2 regions of the Mesorhizobium sp. CA12 genome follow, and region 1 is predicted to be linked to the other one. Evidence: riboswitches for the same ligand, from Rfam matches in the RefSeq annotation. Region 1 holds a riboswitch; the other holds the start of a gene.
The links. Region 1 has a riboswitch for thiamine pyrophosphate ahead of LB520_RS26150 (YkoF family thiamine/hydroxymethylpyrimidine-binding protein). Riboswitches for the same ligand answer to the same signal wherever they lie in the genome.
Positions count from the first base shown of each region.

Region 2: another riboswitch for thiamine pyrophosphate. It lies ahead of thiB (thiamine ABC transporter substrate binding subunit); the one in region 1 lies ahead of LB520_RS26150 (YkoF family thiamine/hydroxymethylpyrimidine-binding protein).

Region 1 covers NZ_JAIUHT010000021.1:63,059-69,039, reverse strand. Annotated here, with positions in the region: gene LB520_RS26170 (DUF2167 domain-containing protein) at 1-233, shown strand, start outside; gene LB520_RS26165 (ABC transporter substrate-binding protein) at 292-1,302, opposite strand; gene LB520_RS26160 (ABC transporter ATP-binding protein) at 1,299-2,072, opposite strand; gene LB520_RS26155 (ABC transporter permease) at 2,069-2,854, opposite strand; gene LB520_RS26150 (YkoF family thiamine/hydroxymethylpyrimidine-binding protein) at 3,191-3,799, opposite strand; TPP riboswitch at 3,790-3,902, opposite strand; gene LB520_RS26145 (hypothetical protein) at 4,101-4,445, shown strand; gene LB520_RS26140 (dihydrofolate reductase family protein) at 4,990-5,532, opposite strand; gene LB520_RS26135 (DUF2934 domain-containing protein) at 5,620-5,874, opposite strand.
Region 2 covers NZ_JAIUHT010000003.1:270,488-276,468, reverse strand. Annotated here, with positions in the region: gene LB520_RS07845 (ABC-F family ATP-binding cassette domain-containing protein) at 1-1,650, opposite strand, end outside; gene LB520_RS07840 (thiamine diphosphokinase) at 1,652-2,296, opposite strand; TPP riboswitch at 2,432-2,537, shown strand; gene thiB (thiamine ABC transporter substrate binding subunit) at 2,583-3,593, shown strand; gene thiP (thiamine/thiamine pyrophosphate ABC transporter permease) at 3,826-5,448, shown strand; gene thiQ (thiamine ABC transporter ATP-binding protein) at 5,445-5,981, shown strand, end outside.

The sequences.
Region 1 (5,981 bases):
CCTACAAGCCGAGGGCCGGCAGTTCCTATTTCGAATTCTCCAGCGGCGACAAGGTGGCCGGTTACGGCGCGCTGGGCGTCTTGGCGACGATGCTCGGGGTCAAATACGGCAAGGCCGCCGGCGTCGGGCTGATCGCGCTGGCGCTGCTGGTGCTGAAGAAGGGCGCCTTCCTCGTGCTGTTGCCGCTGGTGTGGCTGAGAAGGCTGTTCAGCCGCAAGAAGGCCGATAGTTGAAGTGAACTTGCGGGCCTCCTGAGACATTGAGTTCCTTCGTGCCCCCTCAGGGTTGGCCCTACCCCACAAACTCATTCGTGAAATAGGCCCCGAGATCCGGCCTCTCGTTCATCGCCTTGCCATTGCCGTCGAGCAATATCCCCGAGGCGAACAGATACCCGTCCATCGCCTCCATCTTGGCCTTGTCCATCGTGCCGATGGCGCCGTCCGCGCTTTTCAGGAAATGTCCGTCGTTCAGCGCCTTCAGCGAGGCGTGCACCAGCGCCGGGTTGGTCAGCGTATCCTTGTTCGCGGCGATCAGCAGCTCGCCCGCCTGCTGCGCATGATCGACGGCGAATGCGTAGCCGCGCCGCGTCGCCTGGACGAAGGCCGCGGCCGCCTGTCGGTTGGCGGCGAGGAAGGCGTTGCTGGAGACGATCAACGTGGTGTGCTCGTCCGGCACGCCATAATCGGCATAGCGGAAGCTGCGCTGCTTGAGCCCCTTCAGTCCGGCCTCGACGCCTTCCCAGGTCGAGACCTCCAGCGTGAAATCGACCGCGCCGTTGGCCAAAGCCTCGTAAGCCGAGGTACCCAGCGTCACAGTGGAAAACTCACCTTTGCCGCCGTCATGGCGGATGATGGTCGAGATCAGCGCGTTCTCCCAGGCGCTGCCGAAGCCGCCATAGGTCAGGCCGTCGAGATTTTTCGGAGTCTTGATGGCGGCGCGGTCGGCGTTGAAGACGACGCGGCCGGTCTCCGACTGGACGACGGCGTAGACGGCCTTCAAATCCGCGCCCGCGCTCTTTTGCGTGAACAGGCCGAGCGAGCCGGAAATGCCGAAATCGGCGACCTGGCTGGCCACCAGCGTGCCCGAGCCGGTGTCGCCATAGGGCAGGATTTCGACCTCGATGCCCGCATCGCGGTAAAAGCCCTTGTCGCGGGCGACGAACAGGCCGATGTGATTGGTGTTGACGGTCCAGTCGAGCGCGACGGTGATTTTTTGCGCGGCGGCCCGGGCACGTGCAGCAGTCCCGGCAAATGGCAGGCTGGCGGCCAGAAGCATCGCTTGACGGCGGGTGAAGTCGGTCATCGGTTTTCTCCATCGGATGGTCGGGAAATCGGTTCGGCGGCGCCGAGCAAAATGTCGAGGATGCCGGCTTCGATCGCGGCTGCCTTGCCGGCAAGTGCAGCGCTCTCGGTGCGCGGGCGCGGCAGCGGCACAGCCACCTCGCGCACCACGCGCGCGGGCCGTGCCGACAGCACATAGATACGGTCGGACAGAAGCACCGCCTCGCGCACGTCATGGGTGATGAGCAGCGCCGTCCAGCGATGGTTTCGCCACATCGTCTCCAGCCAGCGCTGCATGGCCGCGCGGGTGAGCGCGTCGAGCGCGCCGAACGGCTCGTCGAGGAGCAGCATGTCGCGCTGCTGCACGACGGTGCGCAGCAATGCCGCGCGCTGGCGCATGCCGCCGGACAGCTCGGCCGGCCAGGCGCGCTCGAAGCCGGCAAGGCCGAACTCGGCGAACAACGGGGCCACGCGCTCGCGCGCCGCGCGGCGCTTCATGCCCTGCACCTCGAGCCCCAGCGTCGCATTGTCGATGACGCGCCGCCACGGCATCAGCGCATCGCGCTGCGGCATGAAGGCGAAGCGGGCGCCATCGAGCGGCGCGCCGTCGAACCGCATCTCGCCCTCGCCCCGGATCGCGCCGGTGAGCAACTGGAACAGTGTCGACTTGCCCGCGCCGGAGGGGCCAAGGATCGAGACGAACTCGCCCTCTTCAACATGCAGCGAAATGCCCGCCAGAACCTCGAGCATGCCGAAGTTTTTTCGAATGTTGCGGAGCTCGAGCCGGGTCATGGCCGGCCCTCTCCGGAAGGCTTGTCGCCATAGCGCTCCGCCATTTCGCTCCTTGCATTTTCCCAGGGCATGGCGAGACGCTGGGCGAGCACGGCGAGGCCGAACAGCGTGAGCGTGAGCGCCGAGCTGACCGCGACGGCGGCGAGCACCAGGTCGGGGCGGAAATTGTTCTTGGCGCTGAGCATGTAGATGCCGAGCCCTTTGGCGGCGCCCGCATATTCGGCGAAGATGGCGCCGACCACGGCATAGGTGATGGAGATGCGCAGTCCGGCGAAGAAATAGGGCAGCGCCGACGGTAACCGAGCGAGCCAGAAGATGCGCCGGCGCCCTGCACCCATGGCGGCGAGCATCTGACTGATTTCCTTGGCCGTGGCGGCATAGCCCTGGACCAATGCCACCATCATCGGAAAGAAGGTGACCAGCGCCACGAGCAGGATCTTCGGCAACAGCCCGAAGCCGAACCAAAGCACCACCAGCGGCGCGATTGCCACCAGCGGCAAGGTCTGGCTGGCGATCAGGAGCGGGAACAGCGCGCGGCGCAAGGGGGCAAAGAAGTCAACCAGCGCCGAGAGGATGAAGGCGGCAACGAGCGAGCAGGCAAAGCCCGCCAGCGTGGCTCGGATGGTGGGAAGCGTGTTGTCGGCCAGTGCCGCCCGGTTCTCCCAGGCCTGCGCCAACACGCGCGAGGGTGCAGGGAGCACGGTGGGGGCGATGCAGCCGAGGCGTGCGCAGAGTTCCCAAGCGACGAGAAGGAGAGCGAAAGCCAGCGCAGCGGGGAAGATCTTCGCGACGGTCGTGGTGAAGGCTGATCTCCCCCCTAGAGGGGGAGATGGCCGGCAGGCCAGAGGGGGGCGCGAAGGAATGCCAGCTTTCGAAAGTTGTGCGGGAGCGGTTGGCGAACGCCGCGTGCGCAACCAGTTGAAAGGCCGGCGGGACAGCACCCCCCTCTGCCCTGCCGGGCATCTCCCCCGCAAGGGGGGAGATTGGCCGTCACCTCGGGTTTCGCCAATCTCCAGAGGTTCCCCTCTCTCCTGCGAGATGGGACTGGGGGCATCTCCCCCACGCAATGGATCAAGCCAAACAGCCACAACATCTACCTCGATAGATCGAGCTTGCGCTCAAGCCGCGGTTGGGCTGTTCGCCGAAATGGTGATGTCGAGCGTCACGTGACCGGCGCCCGGCCCGAAGCGGCAGAAGGCTTCGTTCAGCGTGGCGAACACCGCGCCGGCGTCGCCGCGCAGCTTGGTGCAAAAATGCTTGGAGCGTTCGAAGACGCCGGACCGCTTCAGGAAATCGATGCAGCCATAGATCTCGTCCATGTGGTCGCCGGTGCCCATCACATAGAGCGAGAATTGCGCCGCCACCGGCTGGTTGGTCGAAAGCGTGGCCCCGACGGCGCGCAGCGCGGCGCGCTTGCGGTCGTCGAGCGGGATCGCCGGGCCGCCGATCTCCTCGGAGCGGCAGATCGGGTCATCCGGCTCGCCGGGGCAGCCGCGCGAGACGGCTGCCGACAGAACACAGTGCCTGCCGCTTTTGGCGGCCGCCACGAACAGGTCGCGCATGGCTGGGAACAGCACCTCGGGCGGCCCGACCAGGAGCGTCGAGATATCGTCGGTTTCGATCCTCAGCCTGTCGCGGTAAGGATCGAGCGCGCCAAGCGCGCCAAGGATCACGCCGACGAAATCGTCGGCCATGGGATAAAGGGAAATCTGTGCGCCGGAAAACATGGCCCGCCTCGCTCCGCTGGTATTATCCAGATCAGCTTTAGGGTCCGGAGGCTTGCCGCCACCATCTCAGCCCCGACCGTACGGAGCACCCCTGTGGATGGCGGGTTTAAAGCACTGTTTACGGTGCTGGGAAAGCGGTTTTTTGCGGTGTCAGTTGGGCCAGGCGCCCATCTCCCTATGGGAGATGCCGGTGGTTATAACCGTTTTATCTAACCTATTTTGTCGTTCAAATTGTACGAATCTCGCTTGATTGCTTTTCGTACGCAAAGTACGATACTTCCCTTCCTTTGAGGGGATTTGCTTGAACACCGCGAACCATGCCGCTTTTGCCGACCTCTCCCATCCGTTGTTGTCGCCTTTGCCGCTCGCCGAGCGCGAACGCCTTGCCGGCGCCTGGCGCATGGCCAGCCAGGACATCGCCGACGACATCCGCTTCATCCGGCAATATCTGAAGGTGATCGCCGAAAAGGAGGAGCGGCTTTCGACCGGCACGCTGGTGCATGGCCGCGCCTACGTCGAGGCGTGCGCGGCCTGGCTGCCGGAGACGGCGGCGCGGTATTTGCGCAATCTCAGGCTGATCAGCGAATGCGAAAGCGCGATGATCGCCGCGGGGGTCAGGTTTGCCCGATCGAGCGATGCGTGGTGAGAGCGTTTTGACCTCTTCCGTTAGAGAAGGGAAGGAACTTCAAGGCCGCCAGCGACGCGAACAATCATGTCGCTGCAACCCTCGGCTCTGGGCCTCGAAAAATGCATCGTTTCACACAATCGCCAATTGGTGGACGCGGGCGAGCGGCCGGGCGTTAATTCTGCGCAGGCGAAGGAGGGTAAAGCCGTATACCAGGGAGGAATTTCGTTTTGATGGACCAACAAATCGACATCGGCATACAGCCTGACGATCAGCCCTACGAAGTCACTTCATTCGCCCGCAAGCATGGCCTGACGGTCCCGGTTGCCGACGCGGTCCTTTTCGCCAAAGGTCCGTCGCCGTCACGCGCAGCTTGCGACATGGCAGCGCTTGCCTTCCTCTGCGCGGTCGCGCGATACGCCGGAAAGCAAGGGACGCGATAGCCTCCTCTTATAGCTTAATTGCAACCCGCATGCCGCCGGCGTGGCTGCTGGCGGCGGCGATGCCGAGCGTGCCGGTCAGCCGACCGCCATGGTCGAAGCCTTCGCTCAGAGGTCGTGACGGTTCAGCGGGGAGCGTAGATGCGAAGCATGGTGCCGTTATCGTAAGCGGCCGTCACGAGGACGTTTAGCTTGAGCGCGTCCGTCAAACCGCTGAATAGCGGTTTGCCACCGCCATAGGCGATCGGCCGAGTCAGGATGACATACTCATCAATCAGACCTGCCTTCGACAGCGCCTGAGCGAACTCTGCGCCGCCCCATGCAATAATTTCGCCGCCGGGTTGCTTTTTCAATTTAGCGATTTCCTCGTGCAGGTCACCTTTCGCAATAGTGGACTCTGGCCAAGTCGCCTCTTTCAGCGTTTTCGAAAACACGACCTTGGGGATGTCGTTCATCGGCGCGGCATAGGCATCCTCGGATTTTTGCCAGTACGGCCCCATTTCCTCGTAACTCACGCGGCCCATGATGTGTGTGCCAGCGCGACTGATGCGATCGAGTTTCCACCGCTTGAGCTCTGCCGGTTCAGGAAAACCGCCCGTCGACATTCCCACCGGCCCTACGACATATCCGTCGACAGACATGGTCATGATCAAGACGACTTTGCGCATGGTCGGTATAGCCTCCGGGCACAGTTCTCACACGGAGCGTCGCACCGTCACATGATCGGTGAAAAGGGGGCAGGCCTTGGCTGGCGGTCAGCCCTTGGTCTTCCTGGCGGGGGACTTTGCCTTGGCCGGGCCCTTGGCGGGCTTCTCCGCCTTGGCCGCTTTCGGCTTGTCGGCCTTGGCGGCGGCGGCCTTTTTCGGGCTCTTGGCTTTCGGCTTGCCGGCCGCATCGACTTCGGCCGTCGCCTGGTCCCAATGGTCCTTATGAGCGCCTTCGGGCCGGCCGGCCTGCTCCCAGATCTCGTGCGCGCGCTGGCGAATGCGTTCGTGCCTGTCGTCCGTCACTGTCGCCTCCTGATGTTGGGACGGTTCCCCGGCGCGAACATTAGCCGAATTTTCGCGTGTCGTCTTCGGTATCACGAACAAGCGACCCGACCTGGACGGCAATTTCG
Region 2 (5,981 bases), on a different contig from region 1:
CGAGGCCGTCACCGCTTCGATCTTCTTAGGCAGCGAATCCAGTGCGAATTTCTGCTTGAACGAGAGCTTTTTCGCGGCGCCTTTGGGCGCCGCCGGTTCGGCTTTCGGTCCAGCCTCGCTCGCCTCGGTCTTGGACCTTGCCTTGCGGTCTTCCAGCCTGGAGCCGCCGCGCTGCGCCAGCATGTCGGAATAGCCGCCGGCATATTCGATCCAGCGGCCGCCGCCGTCCGGCGCGATCACGCTGGTGACGGTGCGGTCAAGGAAGTCGCGGTCGTGGCTGACCAGTATCACGGTTCCGGCAAAGCCCGCGACAAGCTCCTGCAGCAGCTCCAGCGTCTCCATGTCGAGATCGTTGGTCGGTTCGTCCAGCACCAGAAGGTTCGCCGGCCGGGCCAGCACGCGGGCCAAAAGCAGCCGCGCGCGTTCGCCGCCGGAAAGCTCGCGCACCGGCGTGCGGGCCTGCTCCGGCTTAAACAGGAAATCCTTCATGTAGGAGACGACATGACGCTGCTCGCCATTGACGACAAGGTTCTCGCCGCGTCCGTCGGTGAGGTAATGCGCCAGCGTCTCCTGCGGATCGACGGCCTCGCGCTTCTGATCGAGCGTCGCAATCTCGAGATTGACGCCAAGCCGCACCGTGCCGGCATCCGGCGCCAGCTCGCCGGTCAGCATCTTCAACAATGTCGTCTTGCCGGCGCCGTTCGGGCCGACCAGGCCGACGCGGTCGCCGCGCTGGATGCGGGTCGAGAACCCCTTGACCACGGTGAGATCGCCAAAGCTCTTGTCGATGTTCCTGGCCTCGATCACCAGCTTGCCGGACTCGGCGGCGTCGCTGGCCACCATCGTCGCGGTGCCCTCTGCGCCGCGATGGCTGCGGAAGCGCTGGCGCATGGTTTGCAACTCGCCGAGGCGGCGCATGTTGCGTTTGCGCCTGGCGGTCACGCCATAGCGCAGCCAATGTTCCTCGCGCACGATCTGGCGGCCGAGCTTGTGCTGGTCGCGCTCTTCCTCTTCCAGCACCTGGTCGCGCCATTCCTCGAAATGCGCAAAGCCCTTGTCCAGCCGCCGCGTCTGGCCGCGGTCCAGCCAGACAGTGGCGCGCGTGACGCGCTCGAGAAAGCGGCGGTCATGCGAGATCAGGATCACCGCGGAGGAGGTGCGGGCGAGCTCTTCTTCCAGCCATTCAATCACCGAAAGGTCGAGATGGTTGGTCGGCTCGTCGAGGAGCAGGATGTCGGGTTCCGGCGCCATGACGCGGGCAAGGGCGGCGCGGCGCGCCTCGCCGCCGGACAGGTCGTTCGGCCGCTCCTCGCCGGTCAGGCCAAGATGGTCCATCAGATAGGTGGCGCGATGCGGATCGTCGGCTGGGCCAAGGCCCGCCTCGACATAGGCGCGCACGTCGGCGAAGCCGTCCATGTCCGGCATCTGCGGCAGATAGCGGACCGTGGCCGAGGGCTGGCGGAACACCTCGCCATCCTGCGGCTCGATCATCCCAGCGGCGATCTTGAGCAGCGTCGACTTGCCCGAGCCGTTGCGTCCGACCAGCGCGATCTTCTCGCCGGCGGATGCGCTGAGCGCCGCGCCGTCGAGCAGCGGGGTGCCGCCGAAAGTCAGTTTAATGCCGTCGAGGTTGAGGAGTGGCGGCGCCATGTCAACTTTCTGGAAGAGGATAGGGGTGGGCCAGAAGCAGGGCCCGGCCGCGCTCCAGCGCGATGCCAAGCTGCCCTTTGACCTCATTTGATATAGTGAGCGAGGAACCGAACGCCACCTCGACGCGGTCGAGCGGCCATTTGGCGCCGGTGACCGTCAGGCCGGACAGGTCGGAAAAGCCGAGCACCGAAAACAAGGTGCCGTCGTCATAGTCGAAGCTGGCCTTGCTGGGCAGGATGGGAGCGCCTTCCTGCGCGCCACTGGTCAGCAGCACGGTCGTGCCAGCCTCGGCCAGCCGCACGGCCAGCGCCAGATGCAGGAAGGCATGGTCGGCGCGTTTGCCGCCAAAGGCGCCGGCCAGCACGAGGCTGGTGGCGCCACGCTGAAGCGCTTCCGCTATGGCCAGCTCGCCATCGGTCATATCCTTTTCGGCCGGAAAGACTTTTCGCGGCACGGCGGCGAGATCATCCGGCAGGTTCGCCGGCACCGAGTCGAAATCGCCGACCCAAAGTTCGGGGACAAGTCCAAGCATGCGGGCATGGCCGATGCCGGCATCGGCGGCGATGACGCGCGAGCCTTCGATCTGGCGTTCGAGCCGGGGCGTGCGGATAAGCTCGCCGCCAAGCAGGATGGTGAATGTGCCCATGGCCGTCGCCCTTACCAGCCCGTCGGGCGAAACGGAAGCGGGATGCCCAGCGCTTCTGTTGCGAGGCTACCGGCGACCATTAGCTGCCCGGCAAACTTCCGCTTGCGCGCCGCTTCGGCCGGGCCTATCTGTCGAAACGCTCTAACGGGGTGCCGGACGTGATCCGGCTGAGAGGCGATCAAGCCAACCCGCTGAACCTGATCCGGTTTGTACCGGCGGAGGGATTAGACGTTTCGGACCATCCGGCGCCTCAATTCCTTGTCACTCGAACGAAGGAGGCGCCGATATGCGCGCAATACTGTCCCATCTCATTCTCGCAACCGGCTTTGTTTCGCTTCTGGCGGGCGTAGCGCCTGCCGCTGCGAAGGACAAGCTCACCGTCTATACCTATGAAAGCTTTACCGCCGATTGGGGCCCCGGCCCGGCGGTGAAGAAGGAATTCGAGGCCGAATGCGGCTGCGATCTCGAATTCGTCTCGGTGGCCGACGGCGTGGCGCTCCTCAACCGCGTCAAGCTCGAAGGCGCCGGCACCAAGGCCGACATCGTGCTCGGCCTCGACACCAATCTCACCGCCGACGCCAAGGCGAGCGGACTGTTCGCGCCGCATGGCGAAGTCTCCGCCATCGACGTGCCTGGAGGCTGGAGCGACGACACTTTCGTGCCTTTCGACTACGGCTATTTCGCCGTCGTCTATGACACGCAGAAGCTTAAAGTCCCGCCGAAGAGCCTGAAGGAACTGGTCGAAGGCGCCGGCACGGACAAGATCGTCATCCAGGATCCGCGCACCTCGACGCCGGGCCTCGGCCTGCTCTTGTGGGTGAAATCGGTCTATGGCGACAAGGCGCCGGAAGCCTGGGCCAAGCTGAAATCGAAAGTGCTGACGGTGACGCCGGGCTGGAGCGAGGCCTATGGCCTGTTCACCAAGGGCGAGGCGCCAATGGTGCTTTCCTACACCACCTCGCCGGCCTACCACATGGTGGCCGAGAACACCGAGCGCTACCAGGCCGCCTCGTTCGAGGAAGGCGAATACCTGCAGATCGAGGTTGCCGGCATCACCACGACGGGCGCGAAGAACCCGCTGGCGCAAAAGTTCATCGCCTTCATGACCGGACCGAAATTCCAGGATGTCATTCCGGAAACCAACTGGATGTTCCCGGCCGCCAAGACCGACAAGCCGCTCAACCCGGCCTTCGACAGACTGGTGAAGCCGACCAAGACCTTGCTGTTCAGCCCGCAGGAGGTCGCCGCCAACCGCAAGGCGTGGGTGGATGAGTGGCTGGCGGTGATGAGCAAGTAGGAACGCTATTCGCGCAAGATGATCGCTCTACGGCGCCCCCCTCTGTCCTGCCGGACATCTCCCCCACAGGGGGGGAGATTGGCCGTCATCGGCGGTTTCGCCAACTGGCAACGTTGCAGTGATGAGCGAGGCGCGGGCGCTGCTGATCTCCCCCCTTGTGGGGGAGATGTCCGGCAGGACAGAGGGGGGCGCGAAGGAACGCGGCGTTTGCTGAATTCCACCACGGTGCAACGTGCAAGCCGCCGCGCACCCTGACTCCCGCATCACCGCCGGCGTCGTCGCGCTCGCGGCCATCGCCATCCTCATCGGCGGTGCCCTCGCCGGCCTCGCCGTCGAAGGCGCGCACGATCTCTCCGGCGCTGCCGCCGCCTTCGACAATTATCTCCTGCGCGTCGCCCGCTTCACGCTGTGGCAGGCGGCTCTCTCGACGCTGCTGTCGGTCGCGCCGGCGCTGCTCGTGGCGCGCGCCTTGTCGAGACACCCAAGTTTCCAGGGACGCCGCCTGATCCTGCAATTGTTCACCGTGCCGCTGGCCTTGCCGGCGATCGTCGCCGCGCTCGGCATTCTGGCGCTCTACGGTCGGGCCGGATATTTTGCCGGCGTCTTCGCCGGACTTGGCGGTGCGGATTGGCCGGGGATCTACGGCCTCTCCGGCATCCTTGTCGCTCATGTCTTCTTCAACCTGCCCTTGGCGACGCGCCTGTTCCTCGAGGCGCTGGGCACCGTTCCCGCCGACCAGTGGCGGCTGGCGAGCCAGCTCGGCATGGGTGCCTGGCCGGCCTTCCGGCTGATCGAATGGCCGGTGCTGCGCGCGGCCCTGCCGGGGATTGCCGGGTTGGTCTTCATGCTCTGCATCACCTCCTTCACCATCGTGCTGACGCTCGGCGGCGGTCCGGCCGCGACGACACTGGAAGTGGCCATCTACCAGGCGCTGCGCTTCGATTTCGATCCTACGCGGGCCGTAACACTGACGTTTCTTCAGATCGCGCTCACCTTCGTCGTGGTCGCAGCACTCACGCGGCTCGGCGCCAACACGGTCGGTGATGCCAATCTGCCGGTCGCGCCGCGCCGCTACCTTTCCGCGGGCCCGCTCGAAACCGTGCTGAATGCCGGCCTCATCGCGCTTACCCTGCTGTTCGTTGCCGGACCGATGGCGGCGACGCTGCTTTCAGGCCTGGAGGCCGATCTCGGCCGGCTGGCAGGCGAGGAAGCGGTGCGCCGCGCCACCCTCACCAGCGCGGGCCTTGCCCTGCTTGCAGCGCTTCTCAGCGTGACGCTGTCGCTGGCGCTGATCGCGGCACGGCGCGCGCTGGCCCTGCGGCGCCGAGCAGGCGGGGCCATGGGCCTGCTCGAATATGCCGCCGACACCGGCGCCGGCTTCGTGCTCGTCGTGCCGCCGATCGTGCTCGGCGCCGGCTGGTTCCTGGCGCTGCGCCACGTCACCGATGTCTTTGCCATCGCGCCGGTCATGGTCGTCGCCGTCAACGCGGTGATGGCGATGCCCTTCGCCATCCGCGCGATTCGCCCGGCCTATGACGCGGCGAGCGAACGCCATGAGCGGCTTTGCCTGGCGCTCGGCATAGCCGGCTGGAACCGGCTCAGCCTGATCGACTGGCCGTCGCTGAGGCGGCCCTTGGCCACCGGCTTCGCCTTCGCCATTGCGCTGTCGCTCGGCGATCTCGGCGTGATCGCGCTGTTCGGCAGCGATTCCGTGCAGACCTTGCCCTATCTGCTTTTGGCGCGCATGAGCAGCTACAGGACAGCCGACGCTGCGGGACTTGCCTTGCTGCTCGGCCTCGTCTGCCTGATGCTGGTGGTCGCCGCGGACTGGCTGGGGCGGGAAGGAAAGTCATGACGACGACCATCGACGGCACCGCCGCGCAAAAGGGCCTCGCCGTCGCGCTGAATGGCGTCTCGTTCAGCTATGGCGAGTCTTCGTTTCGCTTCGATGCCGAATTCGCGGCCGGCAGGATCACCGCCATCATGGGGCCGAGCGGTTCCGGCAAGTCGACGCTGCTCAATCTGATAGCCGGCTTCGAAGTGCCCGATGCGGGCAAGGTCCTGATCGGCGGCGTCGGTCTCGGAAACACGCCGCCTTCGACGCGGCCGGTGTCGATGGTGTTCCAGGAAAACAATTTGTTTGCGCATCTTTCCGTCGAAGCCAATGTCGGGCTCGGCCGCTCGCCGTCGCTGAAACTCGGCGACGCCGATCGCGCCGACGTCGCCGAGGCGCTGGCGCGGGTTGGTCTTGCCGGCAAGGAAAAGCGGCTGCCGCGCGAGCTGTCCGGCGGCGAGCGGCAGCGCGTGGCGCTGGCGCGCGTGCTGCTGCGCGACCGGCCCGTTTTGCTGCTCGACGAACCTTTCGCGTCGCTCGGCCCGGCGCTGCGC